DNA from 4 places in the Paenibacillus sp. ACRSA genome. Region 2 is predicted to be linked to each of the others. Evidence: predicted binding sites of a transcription regulator. Region 2 holds the regulator's gene; each other region holds the start of a gene.
What was found. Region 2 encodes LexA, which represses DNA repair genes until DNA is damaged. Its sites were predicted from a motif close to CGAACATATGTTCG; they were not measured.

Region 1: addB (helicase-exonuclease AddAB subunit AddB) is a predicted target of LexA. The motif match lies at 3,384-3,397, and genes of this name have one in related genera.
Region 3: recA (recombinase RecA) is a predicted target of LexA. The motif match lies at 3,304-3,317, and genes of this name have one in related genera.
Region 4: MH215_RS01930 (YhjD family protein) is a predicted target of LexA. The motif match lies at 2,309-2,322, and genes of this name have one in related genera.

What each region holds. Positions count from the first base shown of each region.
Region 1 is NZ_JAKRNP010000001.1:691,705-696,894, reverse strand. It holds gene MH215_RS03205 (NUDIX hydrolase) at 1-183, shown strand, start outside; gene MH215_RS03200 (Na/Pi cotransporter family protein) at 291-1,292, opposite strand; gene MH215_RS03195 (class I SAM-dependent rRNA methyltransferase) at 1,861-3,240, shown strand; gene addB (helicase-exonuclease AddAB subunit AddB) at 3,463-5,190, shown strand, end outside.
Region 2 is NZ_JAKRNP010000005.1:788-5,977, forward strand. It holds gene MH215_RS15730 (aldehyde dehydrogenase) at 32-1,333, shown strand; gene lexA (transcriptional repressor LexA) at 1,455-2,081, opposite strand; gene yneA (cell division suppressor protein YneA) at 2,377-2,754, shown strand; gene MH215_RS15745 (DUF896 domain-containing protein) at 2,851-3,060, shown strand; gene MH215_RS15750 (hypothetical protein) at 3,305-3,817, shown strand; gene MH215_RS15755 (HAD family hydrolase) at 3,846-4,637, shown strand.
Region 3 is NZ_JAKRNP010000002.1:585,638-590,827, forward strand. It holds gene rny (ribonuclease Y) at 1-677, opposite strand, end outside; gene MH215_RS07600 (regulatory protein RecX) at 984-1,724, opposite strand; gene recA (recombinase RecA) at 2,170-3,234, opposite strand; gene MH215_RS07610 (competence/damage-inducible protein A) at 3,476-4,732, opposite strand; gene pgsA (CDP-diacylglycerol--glycerol-3-phosphate 3-phosphatidyltransferase) at 4,839-5,190, opposite strand, start outside.
Region 4 is NZ_JAKRNP010000001.1:406,480-411,669, reverse strand. It holds gene cysK (cysteine synthase A) at 598-1,548, opposite strand; gene MH215_RS01930 (YhjD family protein) at 1,883-2,266, opposite strand; gene MH215_RS01925 (hypothetical protein) at 2,845-3,078, opposite strand; gene MH215_RS01920 (nucleotide-binding protein) at 3,075-4,112, opposite strand; gene MH215_RS01915 (YitT family protein) at 4,976-5,190, shown strand, end outside.

The sequences.
Region 1 (5,190 bases), on a different contig from region 2:
AAGGAAGTTCACTATTATTTAGTGGAGGCAGAGAGCGGCGATATGCAGCCTCAGATTGAAGAAATTAAAGGCGTAGATTGGTATACACCTGAGGAAGCATGGTCAAGACAGGAAAGTAACGGCTATGACAACAATGACAGCATTCTACGTGACGCACTGAGCAAACTGGGCATTAACGTTTAAAAAGACGAAGGAGCAGTCCTGAGGAATCGGATGAAGCTAGTAATGGATTCGCTGGACTTTTTAAATAACCATTACTTGTGACGCATCTTTAATTATGGTTGTGAGCACTATGCCACGGGTGATTTCGCCGAAGGGGCGGTAACCGGTGGTTTTTTGTGCCAGATTGGTAAATAACATAAGGGTAGAGCTAATAGGGAGCAGATGACGTTAAACAAAGTCTGTGCATGGGCGATCTGTGCTCCGTGATCCGCGGACAGCCAAGCTGAAGCTGCATGAAGCTGATCAATGAGTGGCATGAAAAGTAGTGCACCTGCCACGTTTAATATGACATGCGCGGCTGCGACGAATTTGCCTGCGGATGCTCCACCAGCGGCAGCAAGAACGGCTGTGATGCATGTGCCCACATTGGAGCCGATCACAATGGCAATGCCAATCTCTACGGGCAACACACCTGTTGCGGCAAGTGTTATAGCCATGCTGATGACAGCTGCACTGCTGTGAATTAGTGCTGTCAGACAGGCTCCTGCAAGGAATCCCCACCATAGGCTATCCGCGGAGCGATCCAAAAACCATTGGAATACACCCATGCTTCGTAGTGGAACTGCAATGGATTGCATGACCTGAATGCCTGTCATGACGAGTGCGAATCCTGCTGCTGCCAAAAAACTGCATTGTATTTGGAAAAGCGTTAGCTTGGTTTCTTCGGAAGCCGCCCGATTGCGTTCTGCAAGGACAACAAAAGTAGCCCAGCCAAGCAGGGAAAGAACGAGTAGAGGTAGTGCAGCGCGTCCAATCTGCAATCCAACAAGTTCGGTGGTTAAACAGGTCCCGATATTTGTACCTAAAATAATCCCAAGCGTGCGCCCATAGGTGATGATTCTTGCATTGGCAAGACCAATGGTGAGCACGGTAACAGCGGTACTGCTCTGAAGCAGTGCAGTTGCGCCTGCACTGAAAGCCATCCCTTTCCAGGGGGCAGAAGTGGCGCGATTAAGCCACCCGGCGAGCATAGGTCCAGCCATGCGCTGTAGCGACATTTCCATGACCTTCATGCCAGCAAAGAAGATAACAAGCCCATATAATAAAGGAAACACAACTTCTCTGAACATCCGTAACCTCATTCCTTCCTGCATTGCTCTTACCTTCATCTTATGAGGAAGGAAGGACAACCATGACAAGCATGAGAAATTACAGTGTGAAGAGATCAAAAGACCAAGTCGCTGGTAGCAATATTTTAGTGGTTTGCTACGGCACAGCTATTCCAAAGATACGGAGTCCGTACAATCGGAGCGAAACAGACGAAAAGGTACTAAAATAAGCGAAGCGAGCGCCTTTTCTTTATCAGTTCCCTTTTAAAAAAGGGGAACTGATAAAGAAAACAGCCATCAGTCAAGGGTCTACCCATACGTACCGCCATATTCAAAAGATACGGAGATATGTGCAAACGGAGCGGAGGGGACGGAATCGGATCTGAAGAAGCGAAGCGCTCGCCTAAAAGCTTTCTATAAGAAAGCTACATCGGAAGCATAAGCTTATCCCCGGATTTTCCCTTTTGAGAAAGGGAATTCAAAAAATCTGGGGATAACAGCGATCGAAAGACCGATCCGTCCCCGGAGCGTCTCCCTTTGCACTAAACCTATCTTTTCAACAACTAACTAATAAGGAAGTGGATTTACCTTGCCATCGGTTACCCTAGAACGCAGTCGCAAAAAGCGGCTGGAACATGCACATCCATGGATCTTTAACAATGAAATTGCCTCAGTTGACGGAAATCCAGAGCCTGGAGATCTAGTTAATGTATTAAATCATCAAGGTCGCTACCTGGCGACAGGGTATTACAATCCTGCATCACAAATTACCGTACGGGTTGTATCCTACCAACCATTAGATTTTGCTCAGATGGATACGGCGTTCTTTACAGCACGTTTCCAGGATTGCTTACGCCATCGTGAACGTTTCATCCAAGACGGAGAAGCGTATCGCTTGGTTTATGGTGAAGCGGACTTTTTACCTGGGTTGATCGTTGACCGCTTCGGCAGCGTACTTGTGGTACAGCTATTGACACTCGGGATGGATCGTTGTCGTGAGGCGATTGTCCAAGCTCTGATTGAAGTGATGCAGCCTGAAGGCATTTACGAGCGGAGCGATGTGTCTATTCGTGAGCTAGAAGGCTTGGAGCAGACCAAAGGTCATCTTTATGGAGAGTGCCCACGTCATGTGACTGTAACAGAGAACGGTTTGCTCATTAAAGTAGATATCGTGGAAGGTCAGAAAACAGGCTATTTCTTCGATCAGCGTGAGAACCGTGCAGCGATCGAACCCTTAATGAAGGGCTGGGGCTACAAAAGCGGTATCCGTCTTGAACAAGTGGAGCAGGATGGAAGTGAACAATGGTTGCCTGTTAACAAAAGTGGTAAAGTTGTAACATTCCCTTACTGGGATGGTGCGACGGTACTGGAGTGTTTCTCTCATACAGGCAGCTTCACGTTGAATGCTTGTAAGTATGGAGCGAAGAAAGTAACTTGTCTGGACATTTCAGAGCATGCGATCGAAAGTGCTAGAACGAATGTGGAGTTGAACGGATTCACTGATCGAGTTGAATTTGTCGTAGCGGATGCTTTCCAATACCTGCGTGAACAGGTTAAAGGACTTGAAGATCGGAATGTCCGTGCACGTGCAGGCGAGCAAAAAGTAGACACTTCCAAAGCAATCGCTGCTGGCGGAGGTAAATCGTTTGACGTGGTTATCCTTGACCCACCGGCGTTTGCCAAAACGAAATCAGCAGTCAAAGGTGCATGCCGTGGATACAAGGACATCAATCTTCATGGTATGAAACTCGTCAATGAGGGTGGATATCTTGTAACGGCGAGCTGTTCATATCACATGCGTCCAGACCTTTTCCTCGAAACCATCGCAGATGCGGCTGAAGATGCTGGCAAAGTACTTCGCCTCATTGAGTGGAAGGCAGCAGGCAAGGATCATCCACAGATTTTGGGTGTAGATGAAGGACACTATCTAAAATTTGCGATCTTCGAGGTTCGCAGTAAAACAAAGTAATGTAGTCAGTCACATGAGCATTTAAACGACCAATTATTTTGTATCAACAATCATATCAACATCAAGTTGGAGGTCTGCAGTTATATAGCTGTAGGCCTTTTTGTTATGCTTATGGAGATGTTTCCGATGCTGCCGAATAGTGGCAAACGTATGTTCCGAACCGAGTCAGGTATGGTATACTGAGAATTAAAATCTTGTTCGTGATGATTTGGAGGATTAGACATGTCCGTACGCTTCGTTATTGGCCGGGCAGGCAGTGGCAAGAGTGCCCTGGTTACCCGGGAAATTACTACCCTGCTTCAACAGGAGCCACAGGGGAATCCCCTTATTTTACTAGTACCTGAACAGAGTTCATTCCGTACAGAGCAAGCACTCGTCTCTTCTGGCATGATCAAAGGATCTATGCGCGCTGAAGTGCTTGGTTTCCGAAGACTAGCTTACCGTGTCATGCAGGAGGCTGGTGGTTCGGCGCGTATTCCAATCGGTGCTGAAGGTAAGAAGATGCTGCTCTATAAAGTACTGCAACGGCGTAAGGAAGAGTTGAAATTATTTGGTGCTTCAAGCAGCCAATTAGGCTTTATTAGTCATCTGAACAACCTATATGGTGAATTTAAACGTTATGAGCTTGATCCTGCATCGCTGGGAGACGGAGTTTCCATGTGGAATGCCTCTTCGTCAGCACCGATATTGGGAGATAAGCTTCATGATCTGCTTTTAATATATCGTGATTATGAACAGGAATTAACGGATCTCTACATTGATGATGAAGATACGCTTAGCGAATTGACTGAACGGTTATCTGAAGGCACGATGCTGCAAGATTCTCAGATTTGGATTGATGGATTTCAGGGATTCACTCCACAGGAACTGAGTGTGATTGGAAGACTGATGTTGCAGTCTTCTAATGTTACGATTGCATTGACGTTAGATCGCCCATACGAGCATGGTGCACTTCCTAACGATTTGGATCTGTTCTATCCCACAGCGAGTGCTTATGCACGTCTCAAAGGTATGGCTGATGATTTAGATGTGCCAAGCGAAACGTTGATTCTTCAGCCAGAGGTTGCTCCAAGATATGAAGGAAGCCCGGGATTAGCGCATTTGGAAGCGGGGTTCGATCGTAGAGTTCGCTGGAGAAGTGACGGGCGCGATTCTGGTATTAAGTTGTACGCAGCCGAGAACCGTCGTGCAGAACTGGAAGGTGCGCTACGGGAAATGAGACGTTTGGCTCAAGATGAGGGTGCTCGTTACCGTGAGATGGCTGTGTTGGTTCGTCAGTTAGATGCTTATGCAGATATTGCCGAGCCGTTGTTCCGAGATTATAACATCCCTGTCTTCTTGGATCGCAGACGAAGTGAGCTGCATCATCCGCTCGCAGAGTTTATTCGTTCAGCACTGGATGTTGTTCGTCGTCGCTGGCGATACGAAGATGTGTTTCGTTGTGTCAAAACAGATCTCCTCCTGCCTCGTGATGGTTCAGTGAGCCGTGAGGACATGGATCAACTCGAGAATTACATCCTAGCTTGTGGTATTCACGGATACCGCTGGACAGACGGCAAACCTTGGAAGTATGTGCCTAGCTTGTCGCTGGAGGACAACGGTCAGGATAATCGGAGCCGCGGACGTGAACAAATGTTATCGTTGATGGAAAAGTGCCGCACGGTTATTACAGATCCAATGGGTGCTTTTGAGAAGCGAATGAGCAAGGCAAAGACAGCCAAGGAACAGTGTGCTGCATTATACCATTTACTTGAAGATGCGGAGATTCCATGGAAGCTGGAGTCGATGTCCACCGAGGCCACCGCTCAAGGTGATCCGGAACGTTCACGCGAGCATCGACAAATGTGGGGAGCCGTTCTAGATCTGCTTGATCAGATGGTCGATATGATGGGAGCCGAGCGACTGGACTTGGATTTGTTTGCTGGATTAATTGAGACAGGACTAACGGAG
Region 2 (5,190 bases):
ACTAAAAAACTCATTAATTGGAGATGTTAATATGAATCAAGCGAAGCAACTTGTTTCCGAACAACGGACATTTTTCTATACAGGTCAAACTAAAAACGTAGAATATCGTATCCGTGCTCTTCAGCAACTAAGAGCAGCAATCGATAAATATCAGCAGCGCATATTAGATGCATTACGTGCTGATCTGAATAAATCAGAGGCTGAGGGATATGGCTCTGAGATTCGAATCGTACTCGGCGAATTAGATTTTGCATTGGAGCATTTAGCGGAGTGGGCTACGCCTAAATCTGTACCTACAGCTGAAGCTATAACTGATGGAGTGAGTACCATATATGCTGAACCGTACGGAGTTGCGCTAATCATTGCACCTTGGAACTATCCATTCCAACTCGCTTTTGGGCCACTTATTGGAGCAATTGCAGCGGGGAACTGTGCCGTTATTAAGCCATCTGAATTAACACCAACAGTTTCTCATCTGATCTACGATCTGATTCAGGATGTATTTCCTAGAGAGTACATTGCAGTCATGGAAGGTGAAGTTGAGACAAGCACGGAGCTATTAAACGAACATTTTGATTATATTTTCTTTACAGGTAGCACGGGTGTTGGACGCATCGTCATGAAAGCTGCTGCTGAACATCTGACTCCGGTTACGTTGGAACTGGGAGGCAAAAGCCCGGTCATTGTTCACAAGGATGCGGATCTGAAGCTTACGGCTCAGCGTATTGTACGTGGTAAATACCTCAATGCTGGACAAACCTGCGTAGCACCAGATTATTTGTTTGTACATGAACAGGTGCATGATGCATTGATTGCGTTAATTCAAGAAGAGATTCAGGACAAATTCGGAAATGACGTAATGAAGAACTCTGATTTCCCACACATTGTTAATGCCCGTAACTTTGATCGAGTGTCGAGATTCCTGGAAGATGGTAAAGCGCTGATTGGTGGTCGTTCTGAACGTGATCAACTGCTTATTGAACCGACAGTATTAGGGGATGTTGACTGGAGTTCAGCAATAATGCAAGAAGAGATTTTTGGCCCGATTCTTCCGGTCATGACCTATCAAGATCTTAAACCCGTGTTAGATGAGATTGTTCGTCGTCCAAAACCATTGGCGTTATATCTATTCACACAAGATGAGCAATTACAGGAGCAAGTTCTGAATCAAGTGTCCTTTGGTGGAGGATGTATTAATGATACGCTATCTCATATGACTTCGCATTACCTGCCGTTCGGGGGCGTGGGGGAAAGTGGTATGGGTTCGTACCATGGACAGCAAAGCTTTGATGTGTTCTCCCATCACAAAAGTATTATGAAACGTAGCAAATAATCGTCAACTATTTAATTAGTTAAAAGTAACGAATAAAAAGAGGTTGTCCTAAACAATAGGACAGCCTCTTTTGTGTATTACACTTCATGTGTAGAAATTGAAGACTGAAAATCAAACCTTATTAATGAATATCGCGGAAAAGACCAATAACTTTACCTAAGATGCTAACATGCTTCAAGCGTAGCGGTTCAAATGTGGCATTTTCCGGCTGAAGACGAATATGATCCTTTTCTTTATAGAAGGTTTTCACTGTAGCTTCGTCATCCTCAGTCATGGCAACAACGATATCACCGTTATCAGCAGTTTGTTGTTGACGTACAATCACATAGTCTCCATTTACAATACCTGCTTCAATCATACTATCTCCTACGACAGAAAGCATAAATACCTTTTGTTCGCCTACATAATGAGTAGGAAGAGGGAAGTAGTCCTCAATGTTCTCTGTTGCTGTGATAGGAACACCGGCAGTTACTTTACCCACAACAGGAATGCGAGCAACGCTGTGAGCGAACTGGTGGGAGTGCTCTGATTCTTCTTGGCTTAACAATTCGATAGCTCTTGGTTTCGTTGGGTCTCTTCTAATAAGACCTTTCTTCTCCAAACGATCCAAATGTCCGTGAACCGTAGAGCTGGAAGCTAGTCCAACAGCTTCTCCAATTTCCCGTACGGAAGGAGGATACCCCTTCAACCGGACTTCATTGCGTATAAACTCCAGAATAGCCTGTTGCCTGCTGGATATCTTCGACATACCGTATCAACCCCATTTAGTAACGTTTGGGAAAATTATAACATAGAACCTCCGTTCGTACAAACATAAGTTCTAAATGAAATGGGATAAAATCAAGAAAATTGCTACAAAAAGATGGGATTTTAAGCATTGAAAATACATCTTGCGACTAAAGGAACAACTTGAGGAAGAATTAAGTCGGAAATGAAGCGGAAAATAAGCGAACAATTGTTCTAAAAAAGTTGTTGAACAAAACAAATGTTCGTGTTATATTGATTCCAACAGATAGGAACAAATGTTTGGAGGTCGATTTTTAATGAGATATTCAACTTATCAAAGTATTTATGAACCAGTAAATTCCGAAGCGGTTAAGACTAACATAGGTAATTTCCAAAAATCATTCGCACAGCTGAAGATGCCAACCTGGATTTTGAAACTCTCTTTGGCGGCTTTCATTATAATCGTTGGATGCAGTACAGTGCTCACTGTATTTGCCGGGAATGAGAACGATTTGTTGCCCGGAGGAAAAATTGCAGTTTCTGAAGGTGATACGTTATGGAGTATTTCTGTAGATTACAAACCGGAAAGCATGGACACGCGTGTATATATAGAAGCAATTAAGCAAGTGAACCAACTTCAGTCGACTACAATTCGAGCTGGACAAGTACTGGTTTTGCCCCAGATTTCCCAATAAAGAGTAGATTCTAACCAGCCAGCCACCACCGACCTTGACAACCCGTCCTGATCATGTCAAAGTTAATATGACTTTGTAATTTTGGAGGGGACAAGATTGGATATAGATAGCCTAGTAGCACGTATTAACGAGTTGGCTCGCAAACAAAAATCTACTGGTTTATCAGAGGAAGAGCTTGCTGAGCGTGCTAAACTTAGAGAAATTTATTTGAACAACATCCGTAGCAATTTCAGACAACAGTTGGATTCCATTGAAATTGTGGATGATGAGAAGGATCAAGGCCGCCAAGGCAAACTCAAACACTAGAGAAACCTAATGATGTCATTATGATATTTAGGTTTCTTACTGTTATTTTGAGAATGCTGTTTTTTTTAGATAATTGAATTTATAAGTTTTCAGTGAAGCTGAACAATTCGATTATCGCAAGAAAAACTTCAGCTGAGCGCGGTCTGTCTTCTTTGAAAGTACGTCGATAGACGTTTTTCTTATAAGAGGGAACTTTTGGTTTACAGTCATGTAAGCCGATACAAAGACAATAAGGGGGATTCTCATGGCTCGTTCGTTCGAGAGAACGGTTCGGAAAAATTCTAAGCAGTTGAATCAACAACGCAAAAAGAGTGGTCAGCAAGTTTCAGGTACACCAGGAGTCGATATTTTTAAAGGTCGTAGCCTGTTGTTCCCTATATTCTTGATAGGACTTGCGTTTCTGTATCTGTTTATGAGTACATTTCTTGTGAAAGCTCCAATGACAACCTGGGATTGGGTTACTATGCTGCTGTACGTATTTTTGGCAGTGATCTTTCTCCTTCGTCGTCCTTACCTTAAGATTGGAAACAGTACGATTGCGACAATCAAAGGTAACCGTGAACGGTCGATCGGCGTTGACGATATCGTGAAGTTCCGAATTGAGCCTGGCTCAGTTGTCATTGAACACAACGGTCGTGGTAAGAGATGGGTATTCACTAAATTGTTGAATCGTTACGATACAGATGCGATTACTGAGCGTCTTTTGAGATTTGCTAAGTCGCATCAGATTACTGTGGAAACTTACGAGCAAAAGTAATTACTGCATAAAGGGGAAGATGACCGTAATGACGTTAAAAGCGATTTTGTTCGATCTAGATGATACATTGTTATGGGATGAGCGCAGTGTTAGAGAAGCTTTCCATGAAACTTGTCTTGTAGCTGCGCAAGAGACAGGCGTTGATCCGGCTGAACTTGAAGAAGCTGTTCGTAATGAAGCACGGAATCTGTATGAATCCTACGAGACATTTGCGTTCACCAAGATGATTGGAATTAACCCATTTGAAGGTCTGTGGGCTAACTTCACAGGTGGTGATCAACCGGAGTTTCGCCAGTTAGAGCAGCTTGCTCCAGTGTATCGTAGGGATTCATGGTATCGTGGTCTCTTGAAATTGGGTGTGGATCGTAAAGATCTTGCGGACAGATTGGCATCCCAGTTTGGGGCAGAGCGTAGATCTAGACCTCATATCTATGAGGAAACGATGGATACGTTACGTCATCTTCAAGGAAAGTTCAAACTTTTGCTTTTAACGAATGGTTGTCCAGCTCTTCAACAAGAGAAGTTAGATGGTGTTCCTGAGATCGTACCTTTCTTTGATGAAATCATTATCTCTGGTTCTTTTGGTAAAGGTAAACCTGATCCATCTATCTTTCAGTATGCTTTAGATCAATTAGGTGTTCAACCTGAAGAGAGTATGATGGTTGGAGACAAGCTCACGACGGATATTCGCGGTGCTTTATCAACTGGGATTAAGTCAGTATGGATTAATCGTGAGAACAAAGAGAACGCCGAAACGTATACACCTGATCATGAGATTAAGCATCTTTCGGAATTGGAACGTATTATTGCTACATTCTAAAGAGATTTACGATGTCGTTTAATTACCAAACATCAATGACTTGTGTTGAGATGGAAGTTCATCCAGCACGGTCATTGATGTTTTTTTGTTTTAAAAGAAATCAGCAACTATTGAGAGCATAGCGAACGATTATTTTTTTTGTAAAAGTTATTGAAATAATGTATTACCTGGATTAGAATATAACTAACATACTAGTATGACTAGTATATGGAAAAGTAATGAGCGGAATTTCAAATTTTGGTTTTAATGAGAAGTTTGAGTATACCATATTTATTTTCATTTTTTTGTAAGCGCTTTACATAACTTTGATTCAGTTAAATGGAATACAGAAGAGAAAGATTCAACGCTGCTCTGAGGAAAATGCTTAGAGAATGCAACATCACCCAATAAAATGATATCGCTTACATTTACAGCTTGTTTATTCCGTAGTGGGGGTGAGATTGGTCTGTTGGTATAGTCTTCAACACAAAGAAGAGGTGGGAGTTGTAATCGAAGTTTTGGTTCTCAGTTACATTATCAAGATAGGGATCGGAGTGAGTGACACATGGAGTCT
Region 3 (5,190 bases), on a different contig from region 2:
ATGTTGCGTCCTTCACGACCGATAATCCGGCCTTTCATTTCTTCATTCGGCAATGTCACAACAGATACTGTTGTTTCGGCAACGTGATCAGCCGCACAACGTTGGATAGCAAGCGTAATAATCTCGCGAGATTTCTTGTCCGCCTCTTCTTTCGCCTGCTGTTCGATGTCCTTGATCATTTGAGCCGTCTCGTGACGAACTTCCTGTTCTACGTTGGACAGTATGATACTGCGTGCATCCTCCATAGTGAGATTGGATATACGCTCCAATTCAGTCACCTGGTTTTTGTAGATCATTTCAATTTGCTGCTGTGTCTCATCAATACGTTTCTCTTTGTTAGCCACTTGCTCTTCTTTACGTTCGAGTGATTCCATCTTTTTATCCAGCGACTCTTCTTTTTGCAACAATCGTCTTTCTTGTCGTTGAATTTCGTTCCGACGTTCACGAGTGTCTTTTTCAGCCTCGGCGCGAATGCGATGAATTTCATCCTTCGCTTCCAGCACCGTTTCTTTCTTCAGTGCCTCTGCCTCTTTTTTCGCGTTCTCCACGATTTGTACGGCAGCTTGTTCCGCACTAGAGATTTTAGCCTCTGCAAGAGATTTGCGAATAAAATATCCTACTCCGAACCCAATGAATAGCGCGGCTACAACGAGAGCGATCATGATAGCAGTTTCCATACTGTTCACCTCCTCGTTGATTCCTCCAAGGCATTCCTTGGGTCAATTTCAGTTTTCAAGCCTTACATATGTTTGGGAATAAAGATTACCTACGGCGATCCCCCGCCGATTTTCATTTCAAGTGTACATGTTCACCACGTACTATTCGCTCTCAAGCGAACCCATAATCATGAATGGTTGAAATCTCAAGAACCGAAACCGCTTTTTTGGAAGGAAAAAGGGTTTCCATTTCAATAAGACTCATGTCCATTTTAGTATTTGACGAAAGAAATTGTCAAGAGAATGCGACATAGAGTGTCCTGTCTCCTAATCCCACAGTAAAGCGTCGTCATCATCAGGGTCTTTAGCCTCAGTTTCTTCAATTAAACAATTAACGACACGGCGCACCATATCCATCGGAAAACCACGCCGCATCAGAAAAGGAAGCGTTTTGCGTTTCTTCTCAGAAATGTCGCCTTTGACTTGATTCCACTTTTTGCGTCCTGCCGTCAAAGCAGTCTCAAATTCTGTATCCCCGCTCACGGTTTCCAAAGCTTCGGCAATTAGATCATTGGCAATGCCCTTCTGACGAAGTTCTTGCCTTATCCACAGTTTTCCCTTACGCTGACCCTCCATACGCTGACGTGTCCATTCCTTCGCAAATGCTTCATCATCAATCAATCTCTCCTGCTCCAGCCGATCCAACACCTCTTCAATCAACGGAGGCGCAAACTGCTTCTGCCGCAAACGCTGGCTTAATTCATGCCGTGTACGCGGCTTAAATTCGAGATAACGCAAAGACTGAACATATGTCTGTTGGCGCTCATCAGCCACAATGATTTCCTCAAGATCCTTTTTTATAAATGTGTTGCCCCGCATCAACCGATATTTAATCATTACATCTTCCAGAACAGTAATTGAGTGCATACCGAACTCGATACGATATCTCGCCACTCGTCCCTTCAGTAACCGCTCAACCCGTGTAATGGTCAACTCCTCATGATCGGGAAATTGGGAGATTCCCGTTAACTCTGCTTCTTCGAATAAATCCTCATCGTATTTGTCCATGCCTTAATCTCCTTTCATCGTTGCTATATAGGTTCAACTAAAGAAGTTTACACTTGTCACTTCGATGACAGAATAACCTTCCGATCACTGTTATCCCCAGATTTTTTGAATTCCCTTCTTCAAAGGGAAAATCCGGGGATAGATTATGCTTCCGATGTAGCTTTCTGTAAGAAAGCTTTCAGCCGAACGCTTCGCTTCTTCACGTTATTTCTGTCCTCTCCGTTCTCGTGTAAAAAGTTTAGTTGAACTTATATAGCTCTGCTCTCTACAGGAGATCAGATATTATTATAAAAGGCCGGGAGTTTAGCCCGGCCATATCTTATACAGTTAGCGTGCCAACAGCCCCTGTCCTATGGGACAGAGGCTGTTGGACAATGCGAGCCACAAACCTTATTTCCTGTGTATAGTCAAGTCACAATCAGACAAGCCTCAGGAGTTCAGTACATTACTCGTTAATTTCAAACAATTCTTGTTCTTCTGCTTCTTCTTTTTTCTGATCATCAGTCGTTGGAGCAGGGACTAGCGTCGTTAAATTGCTTGCTTCACGAATTTTTTGCTCAATTACTTGGGCAATTTCTTTGTGCTCTTTCATGAATTGCTTCGCATTTTCGCGACCTTGTCCTAGACGCTCGCCCTCATAGGAATACCATGCACCACTTTTGTTAACGATATCCAGTTCTGTACCAATGTCAATGATACTACCTTCTCTAGAGATACCCTCACCGTACATGATATCAACTTCAGCTTGTTTAAACGGTGGTGCTACTTTATTCTTAACCACTTTTATACGTGTACGGTTCCCGATGATGTCATTGCCTGACTTGATACTTTCAATCCGACGAACATCCAAGCGAACTGTGGAGTAGAATTTCAAGGCACGACCACCAGGTGTTGTTTCAGGGTTACCAAACATAACCCCAACTTTTTCACGAAGCTGGTTAATGAAGATTGCGATTGTTTTGGATTTGCTGATTGCACCCGACAATTTACGCAACGCCTGTGACATCAGACGTGCCTGCAAACCAACATGGGAATCCCCCATTTCGCCTTCAATTTCAGCTTTTGGTACCAATGCAGCAACGGAGTCAATAACGACAATATCCACAGCACCACTGCGAACGAGTGCTTCTGCAATTTCAAGCCCTTGCTCACCCGTATCTGGCTGAGACAGAAGCAATTCATCAATGTTAACACCAAGCTTACTTGCATATTGGGGGTCAAGAGCATGCTCGGCATCGATAAATGCAGCTTGTCCTCCTACTTTTTGCACTTCAGCAATCGCATGTAGTGCTACAGTTGTTTTACCAGAAGATTCAGGTCCATATATTTCAACAATCCGGCCTTTAGGCAAGCCGCCTGTTCCTAATGCAATATCCAGAGCCAAGGAACCACTGGGAATTATTTCCACTTGCATGTGGGTCGACTCACCCAGTTTCATGATGGATCCTTTACCAAATTGCTTCTCTATTTGACGGAGCGCCATATCAAGCGCGGCACGACGGTCTGACAATATGCTCACACCCTTTACTGTTTATAAGATAATGATACCTTGTTTTAACACGTTTGCCAAGCTTTTTTTCGAACATACATTCGTTTTTTTTTGTAAAGGCCGAGGCGCCTCTTCCTCAAGAAAACCTGGAATTAAACAGAAAAAAGAACCGTAAACAAGGCTACAGTGCCTGATTCTACGGTTCTTCCGTCTGTTAAAATTATACCTGTTTTGCACTGCAAAAGCAAACCAAGCGGAAGAACTAATCTAGTTCAACAAGCTTGCGCCACAATCGGTACAAGATAGATTTGGTCGAACGGATGCGAACCGTTTCCCGATTACCGTTAATACGTAATTCATGGATTTCCGTCTCTTTGCCGCGCTCAGCTAGAGCAATGAAGACAAGACCAGGTGGCTTACGCTCAGAATAACCCGGCCCTGCGACACCTGTAACAGCTAATCCAAAGTTAGCATCACCAATCATGCGCACCTGCTCTGCCAATACTTTAGCAACCTCAGGACTTACCGCTCCGGGCGCATCTTCACCCTCAAGATAATCATGAGGAACGTTCAGCAATTTTTCTTTCATCTCATTGGAATAACATACAATTCCACCTTTAAGAATAGCCGCACTGCCTGGAATGGATGTCAGGCTCTGCATGACAAGCCCGCCTGTGCAGCTCTCAGCAGCACTAAGAGTCAGACCCATATCAGCCATCATCGTAACGATCGTATACTCAATAGGCACATCCTCATTGGCGTACAGATGCTCTGGCAAACGCTCACGAATCTGAACTTCCATCGCATCCAGCTTAACCTGCGCCTCTCCCTCATTCGGTGCTTTGGTAGAGACACGCACAGTAACCTCCCCTTCGCTTGCATATGGTGCAATCGTAGGGTCTGTCTGTCCGTCGATCAGGTCAAGCAGACGATCCTCCAAAGCCGACTCCCCTATACCTGCAAACTTCAGCATTCTGGAATAGATCGGCATCTCTTCTGTCAGAACATGTTGGAAGAGCCATGGCTTAACCTCCTGCTCAAACATAGGAATCAGCTCTTTAGGCGGCCCAGGCATAACTACATAGTGTTTTCCATTGTCCGAGATGGCATTTCCCGCTGCAAGCCCCGTCTCGTTAGCTAGAGGTGTTCCCCCTTCAATAACAATAGCCTGACGGCGATTATTCTCGGTCATCGTAACATTTCGGTCCCTGAAAAATCCTTCTATTTTGTCCATCGCTAGTCGATCTATATGCAGCTTACGACCTAACACTTCAGCCAATGCATCCTTAGTTAGATCATCCTGTGTTGGCCCTATGCCACCGGAAAATAAAATGACATCTGCACGACTCTGAGCAATGCGGATTGCTTCACTAAGGCGACTTAGATTGTCCCCAACAACTGTTTGGAAATACACATCAATTCCGATCGCGGCTAATTCGCGAGACAAATATCTCGCATTGGTATTCACAATCTGTCCAAGCAATAGCTCTGTGCCAACCGCAATGATTTCTGCCTTCATTCTGTATCCTCCTGTGCACGCTGTGAGTATTCAAAGGGCAATAGGATGTTTTCCTATTGCCCTTAGTACAAATTGTTCCTTCTAAATTACCCGTTTTCCGGAACGATTACGCTTTTGATAAATTAAGCAAGTTTTTGTTTTTAATAAAATAATCAATTCCTGACCAGATTGTTATAATCGCTGCAGCCCACACTGCGATAACATCCACATGAACCCCTGTGTAAGAGAACGGGAAATTATTCAGCAGAAGCAGTACAATAGCTACAATTTGCACAACGGTTTTTAGTTTGCCCCAATTGCTTGCCGCTACAACAGATCCATCCAGCAATGCAATCTGGCGGAGACCTGTGACTGCAAATTCGCGGCTGATAATCACGACAGCGATCCAGGAATCTAACTTGCCCATTTCTACGAGCGAAATGAGTACAGCAGTCACCAACAGCTTGTCTGCCAAAGGA
Region 4 (5,190 bases), on a different contig from region 2:
TTCCTTCAGCTCTGGCTACAAGTCTAACGAATCCACCGCACCTTATTGAGATCATATTGAAGAGATGTGAAATTTAACGAATCTCATTCACGCTATCTTGCTCCCAAATAGCTTTAGAACCTGTAAATCGACTGCATTTCATAAAATAACGACACTGTGATTCGTTAAAAATCAAACCTCCACCAATTGTAGCCAATAACGTGTATCAGGTTCGTTAGACCAGTGAACATAACCAAGGTTACTAGGGGATCAGCTTTAGAGTGGGGAGCGAAAGTACCAACAACATAGGGCTTCTCGGTCACACATATTATGCTCTTTGCCATGACATGACGTAACTAGCCTTTTTGAAGAAAATAGAATTGGTAATCTTTCAGAATTATATGTCATTCTACGTCTTCCACCAATCTGCGTCCACTCTGAAAATTCAGTTATCACCATAAAAAATGCACCCTCTAGACGTTCATTGATTAAACCCTGCTAAAATCAGAGGTTTTCTCAATAACCATTCTTAGGGGTGCATTCCAACACAGTCTGTCTCCTTTCTGTGAAAGTACGTCAATTCGCGTTTTTTTGCTATGTGTACAGATTGTTGATGTGTTAAAAAATACCCATGCTCAAATACCGTTCCCCGGTATCCGGCGCAATGCAGAGCACCCGGTGTCCTTGCCCCAATTCCTTCGCGATGCGAAGGGCAGCCCACACCGAAGCCCCAGATGAAGGGCCAAGCAGTAGCCCTTCACGGGCAGCAAGCTGCCGCATCGTATCCAGTGCGTCCTCATCGGACACTTGGATGATGGCATCCCATATGTCGGTATTGAGAATATCCGGAATGAACCCCGGACTTGTACCGACAAGCTTGTGCGGTCCAGGCTCGCCGCCGGACAGCACGGGTGAACCTTTGGGCTCCACTGCATAGATGCGGATGCCAGGCAATTGTTTACGTAATTCTTCTCCAGTGCCTGTAATTGTACCACCTGTTCCAGCCGTCGCGATGAATGCATCCAACTGCCCGTCCATTTGCTCTATAATCTCAGGAGCGGTGGTGATGCGATGAATATCAGGGTTTGCCTGATTCTCGAATTGTTGTGGAATGAAGCTTCCGGGCAAGCTGGCATGGATCTCTTTCGCTTTGCGAATAGCACCAGGCATCCGCTCGGCAGCTGGAGTAAGCACGACTTCTGCGCCATATGCCTTAAGGATGTTAATACGTTCCTTCGACATATTATCAGGCATGATCAGAATGGCTTTGTAGCCTTTGGCTGCCGCATTCATTGCAAGGCCAATCCCCGTATTGCCGCTGGTTGGTTCAATGATGGTTGCTCCAGGAAGCAACAGCCCGGCTTGTTCAGCCTGGTAAATCAGGTTGTAGGCCGCACGATCTTTAACACTTCCACTTGGATTAAAATACTCCAGTTTAACGTACACCTCGGCAGAATCGCTGCCCGTGAGCCGGCTCAGCTTGACAGCAGGGGTGTTACCGATGAGCTCGGTGACATCGGCGGCAATTCCTGTATATTGTTTTGATGGTTGTATAGAGTTTGAATCCATAAGTACAACTCCTTGATTGATAACGTTAGGATATGTCGAGAAATAAATGTCATTCCACTAGTTAAGTCTGTCCGCCAATAAGCTGCTGGGTTTGTTGTTTTGTACACAAACGATTTGAATTCATGTCTTATTGGAATGGTTGGATATGTTCTATTTCCATCTTAATGAAAGCAACCTTGAGAGGTCAACCTATTTGGTTAAACTAGTTAAGTCGAGCTGAAGCCTCAGGAGGGGGAGAAGCGTATAAGCGGTACGTGTAAAGGGAAAAGAAGAACAGGTGGGCAGATCCCCTGTTATTAAAATGTCCAGAGAATCTACCCTCTGTATGTATTCATCAAGATTGCGTTAGATCCGTTTGTAGATGGCGACTAAGCTCTTTTTTCACTTCATTGCGTGCAAATGTCCATAACATATAGAACCGTTGCCAGTATCCTCTACATAGGTACACAGTTTCGATCCCCTCAGCTTGCCTTTTTTCCTCCAGCACTTTCACTCCGCGTGTTCTCATCTGTTGACGAAGGTGCAGCATTTCTTGAAGTACATTATTCTGAATGTTCGTTAACGAGAGGATGTATACCTCGGGCATCTTCAGCAGTAACGTATCTAGTGTGTGAATATCCCGTTCAAGTACATCAAGAAGCAATGTGCGAACAACGAGACCTTTAATTAGGCGGTGGTCCTCATCCGCAGGGGATGGGGCGGAAGGAGAGGATGACATAAGTTCACTTCCTTATCCTATAATTGGAATTTTTTTATTTACAGAACGTATGTTCTTATATTATAATCAATATATGCAATATAGATACGTATTACAACAGAGAATTATTGGAAGCAGGCAGACACGATGGATAGCTGTTGAGATCTGACTAAATGTGCAAGAGTCCATTAGAAGGTGATTCGGAGATGAGAGAAGGGACAGGCTCACTCCAAAATAAGGTATAATTTTGGCGTGCAGAAGGAAACATAAGGGCATGAGTAACTGAGCCTGATGATGTTTAACGAAGTAAGTTTTTTTAAATTGATGGAGTAGATTATAAAGTGAAATCAGTAATATATGAAATGATATTGCGATATAGAAATGACAATAGGAACATTAGAAACAAATCAATACTTCGAAATAAACAAGGATGATGCGGAGGAATCCCAGATAAGGTGAGATTTTGTTAAGCTTCTGAAGTCGTAGGTAGTAAGCAATAAAAAAGCTCTGCCTTGGGCGGCAGAGCCTGTGAAATACTGCCGATTCAGCGGCAGTCAAATGATATGTTCGGACTTGAATACAATGCTACAAGCGAGAGTTTAAGCAAGATATTGTGGTTTCTCGTAAAGAGCTTCTTTTTCCAAAATGACCTTATAAGGTCGTTCTTTACCCTTCAGAGAAGGACCAATTGTAATGAGTGGCACGGCCGGTTTGTGGAAACGTTCCTCTTCCTTAGGTTCCGGAACCGGTCGTGATGATTCAGGCGCAGAACTGAGGCGTACCTTTTTCTCGCTGCCCCAGCGCTTGCTTATTTTTTTCATTTCCGGTCTCATTCCGGGTCGCCTCCTAACAAATCGTTGATGGCGTTGAACAGTTGACGGTTTTGAAGGTCAATCTGCTGGAATACCGCCTCATCCGCTTCAATATGGCCAATGATATGCACCGTAATGACATACCTCTTGGCTACAGGATAGCATAGCAGATATTCTTTCTCAAGGTAATCGTCGTATAGATTGATTTTGATTTTATTTTCGCGGTAAGAATCAATGACTAGTATTCGTTTTGGATCATCAGGTTGTTTGTCATCATTAGCAGATAAGTCATATTTTCTTCCCGGTTCCCCAACATTACCACATAATTGCTCTATATAACCACGGTCATCTGTACGGTAGATGGCTGTACCTCTAACAGCGAATGGAGATTGAGATACAAAGGCAGTTCGCAATGCGTCGCTCATTCGCTCCAGCATCTTGTCATCTGCTCTGCGGGTGCGCAGCAATTCCCTAAAGAATCGCAGCAGCTTGAGCAGCTGCACCCGAGCCTCTCCTTCGGTTAGTTTGTGTTTCTCAATAATTCGCTCCATCTCAGGATCGCTCCAGCGTCCCTGTTCTTCAATGCTGTCCGCAATTTTGGAACAAGCGACCGAGACGGCGGGAGCCCATTTTCCATCTGATCGAATTTCATATACCAATGGATTTAACCCCAGTAGATCTGTAGGCATACGTAATCCTTCGACTTTTGCAGCGTCCTTGATATCTGTAATATCCTCAGGAAGAATGAAAAAAATACGTTTTCGTCCCAGACGTCCCATAAACAAACCCATTTCCAGCATTGTATTATCACGAACCGAGGCGTAGTACTTTCCGCGGATTTTGGATATATCATCTGGATGGAAGATAAAAATGGCAAAATCGGTTGTACGTACTTCTGCTTCCAAATCATCCATTGTATAACTGCTTGGATTAAAAACCCCAGAGTACCAAGGGGTAACCTCGGCCGAGAAACGCAAGTTTTCGTGTACTGCTGCTGCAATCGGCTTCGCTTCCAGCGAGCAGCCAATAAACACTCTTGGCTTTAACGTTTTCATCAATCCGCCTCGCTTAAACGGTAGTGGGATTCAATTGTTATATTATACCATAAAAAGCAGAGTAAGTCTGGAAAACGTCTGCACCTTTTGCCAAATCATTAAAAATACATTTGCTACAGTGTATGTATGACGAGTGATTGATTCCTTTACTTTTCTCGAAAAGATAAAAAAAAGCCCCAAATTGTCACAGATGGGTGACTGGATAGTTATATTTGAGGCCATCGGTCATAGAATGAAGGAGCAGGTTGCACGATTAGTAAGATAACCTAGTACTGGTGTGGCTGTTTGACGGTTAATCAAGGACAGAGCCTGCTTTATGCACGTTTTTGCTGGGTCGGTTGTTTAGACCCACTCCCGTCGGTGTTATATAATAGAAGAACGAGCAAGTTAGCTTTGGTGTTTAGACTGGAGAATGCAATACACGTTAAACGGAGAAGGCAGAAAAAATCTGGAGAAACGCAGTGCTCGCGTTTATCACCAAGATTTCTCCCTTTAGAGAAGGGATCAAAGAAATCTGGGGGATAACAGCGATCGGAAGATTGTTCTGCCAGCGTAGTTTTTCGTGTATGGGTACTATTCGGTTTAACCAGGCACAGCTAACCAACAAAAGATAGAAAGGATCAGGATACCATGAGTTCCCGAAGGACAATCTCCCCAAGGACGATCTGGAAACGTTACGATCTCTCATACACATAGCGCCCCTTGTAGAGTAAACCAACCGTAGAAAAAAAACGGCTGACTCTGCGAAAGAGGGGATTGGAAATGAAGATTCGAAGGACATATACGATGATTTCTTCCAGGCTTGCCTTTTGCAGGGTACGGTCGGTCTAAAAAACCAACCTACAAACTGCGAGGGAACCTGTATGAAGAGAACATCGTTAACAATGCAACAAGTGAAGACAGAAGCGGGCAAGCTCGCGATTATGCTGCTCGGTACATTTATTTTGGCGTTTGCCTACTATCACATTAATTTTCAGAATCATTTATCGGAGGGCGGATTTGTCGGTCTGGCCCTGTTAGGGAAATACGCAACAGGTTTATCTCCGGCAATTGGCATGCTGCTGCTGGACATTCCTGT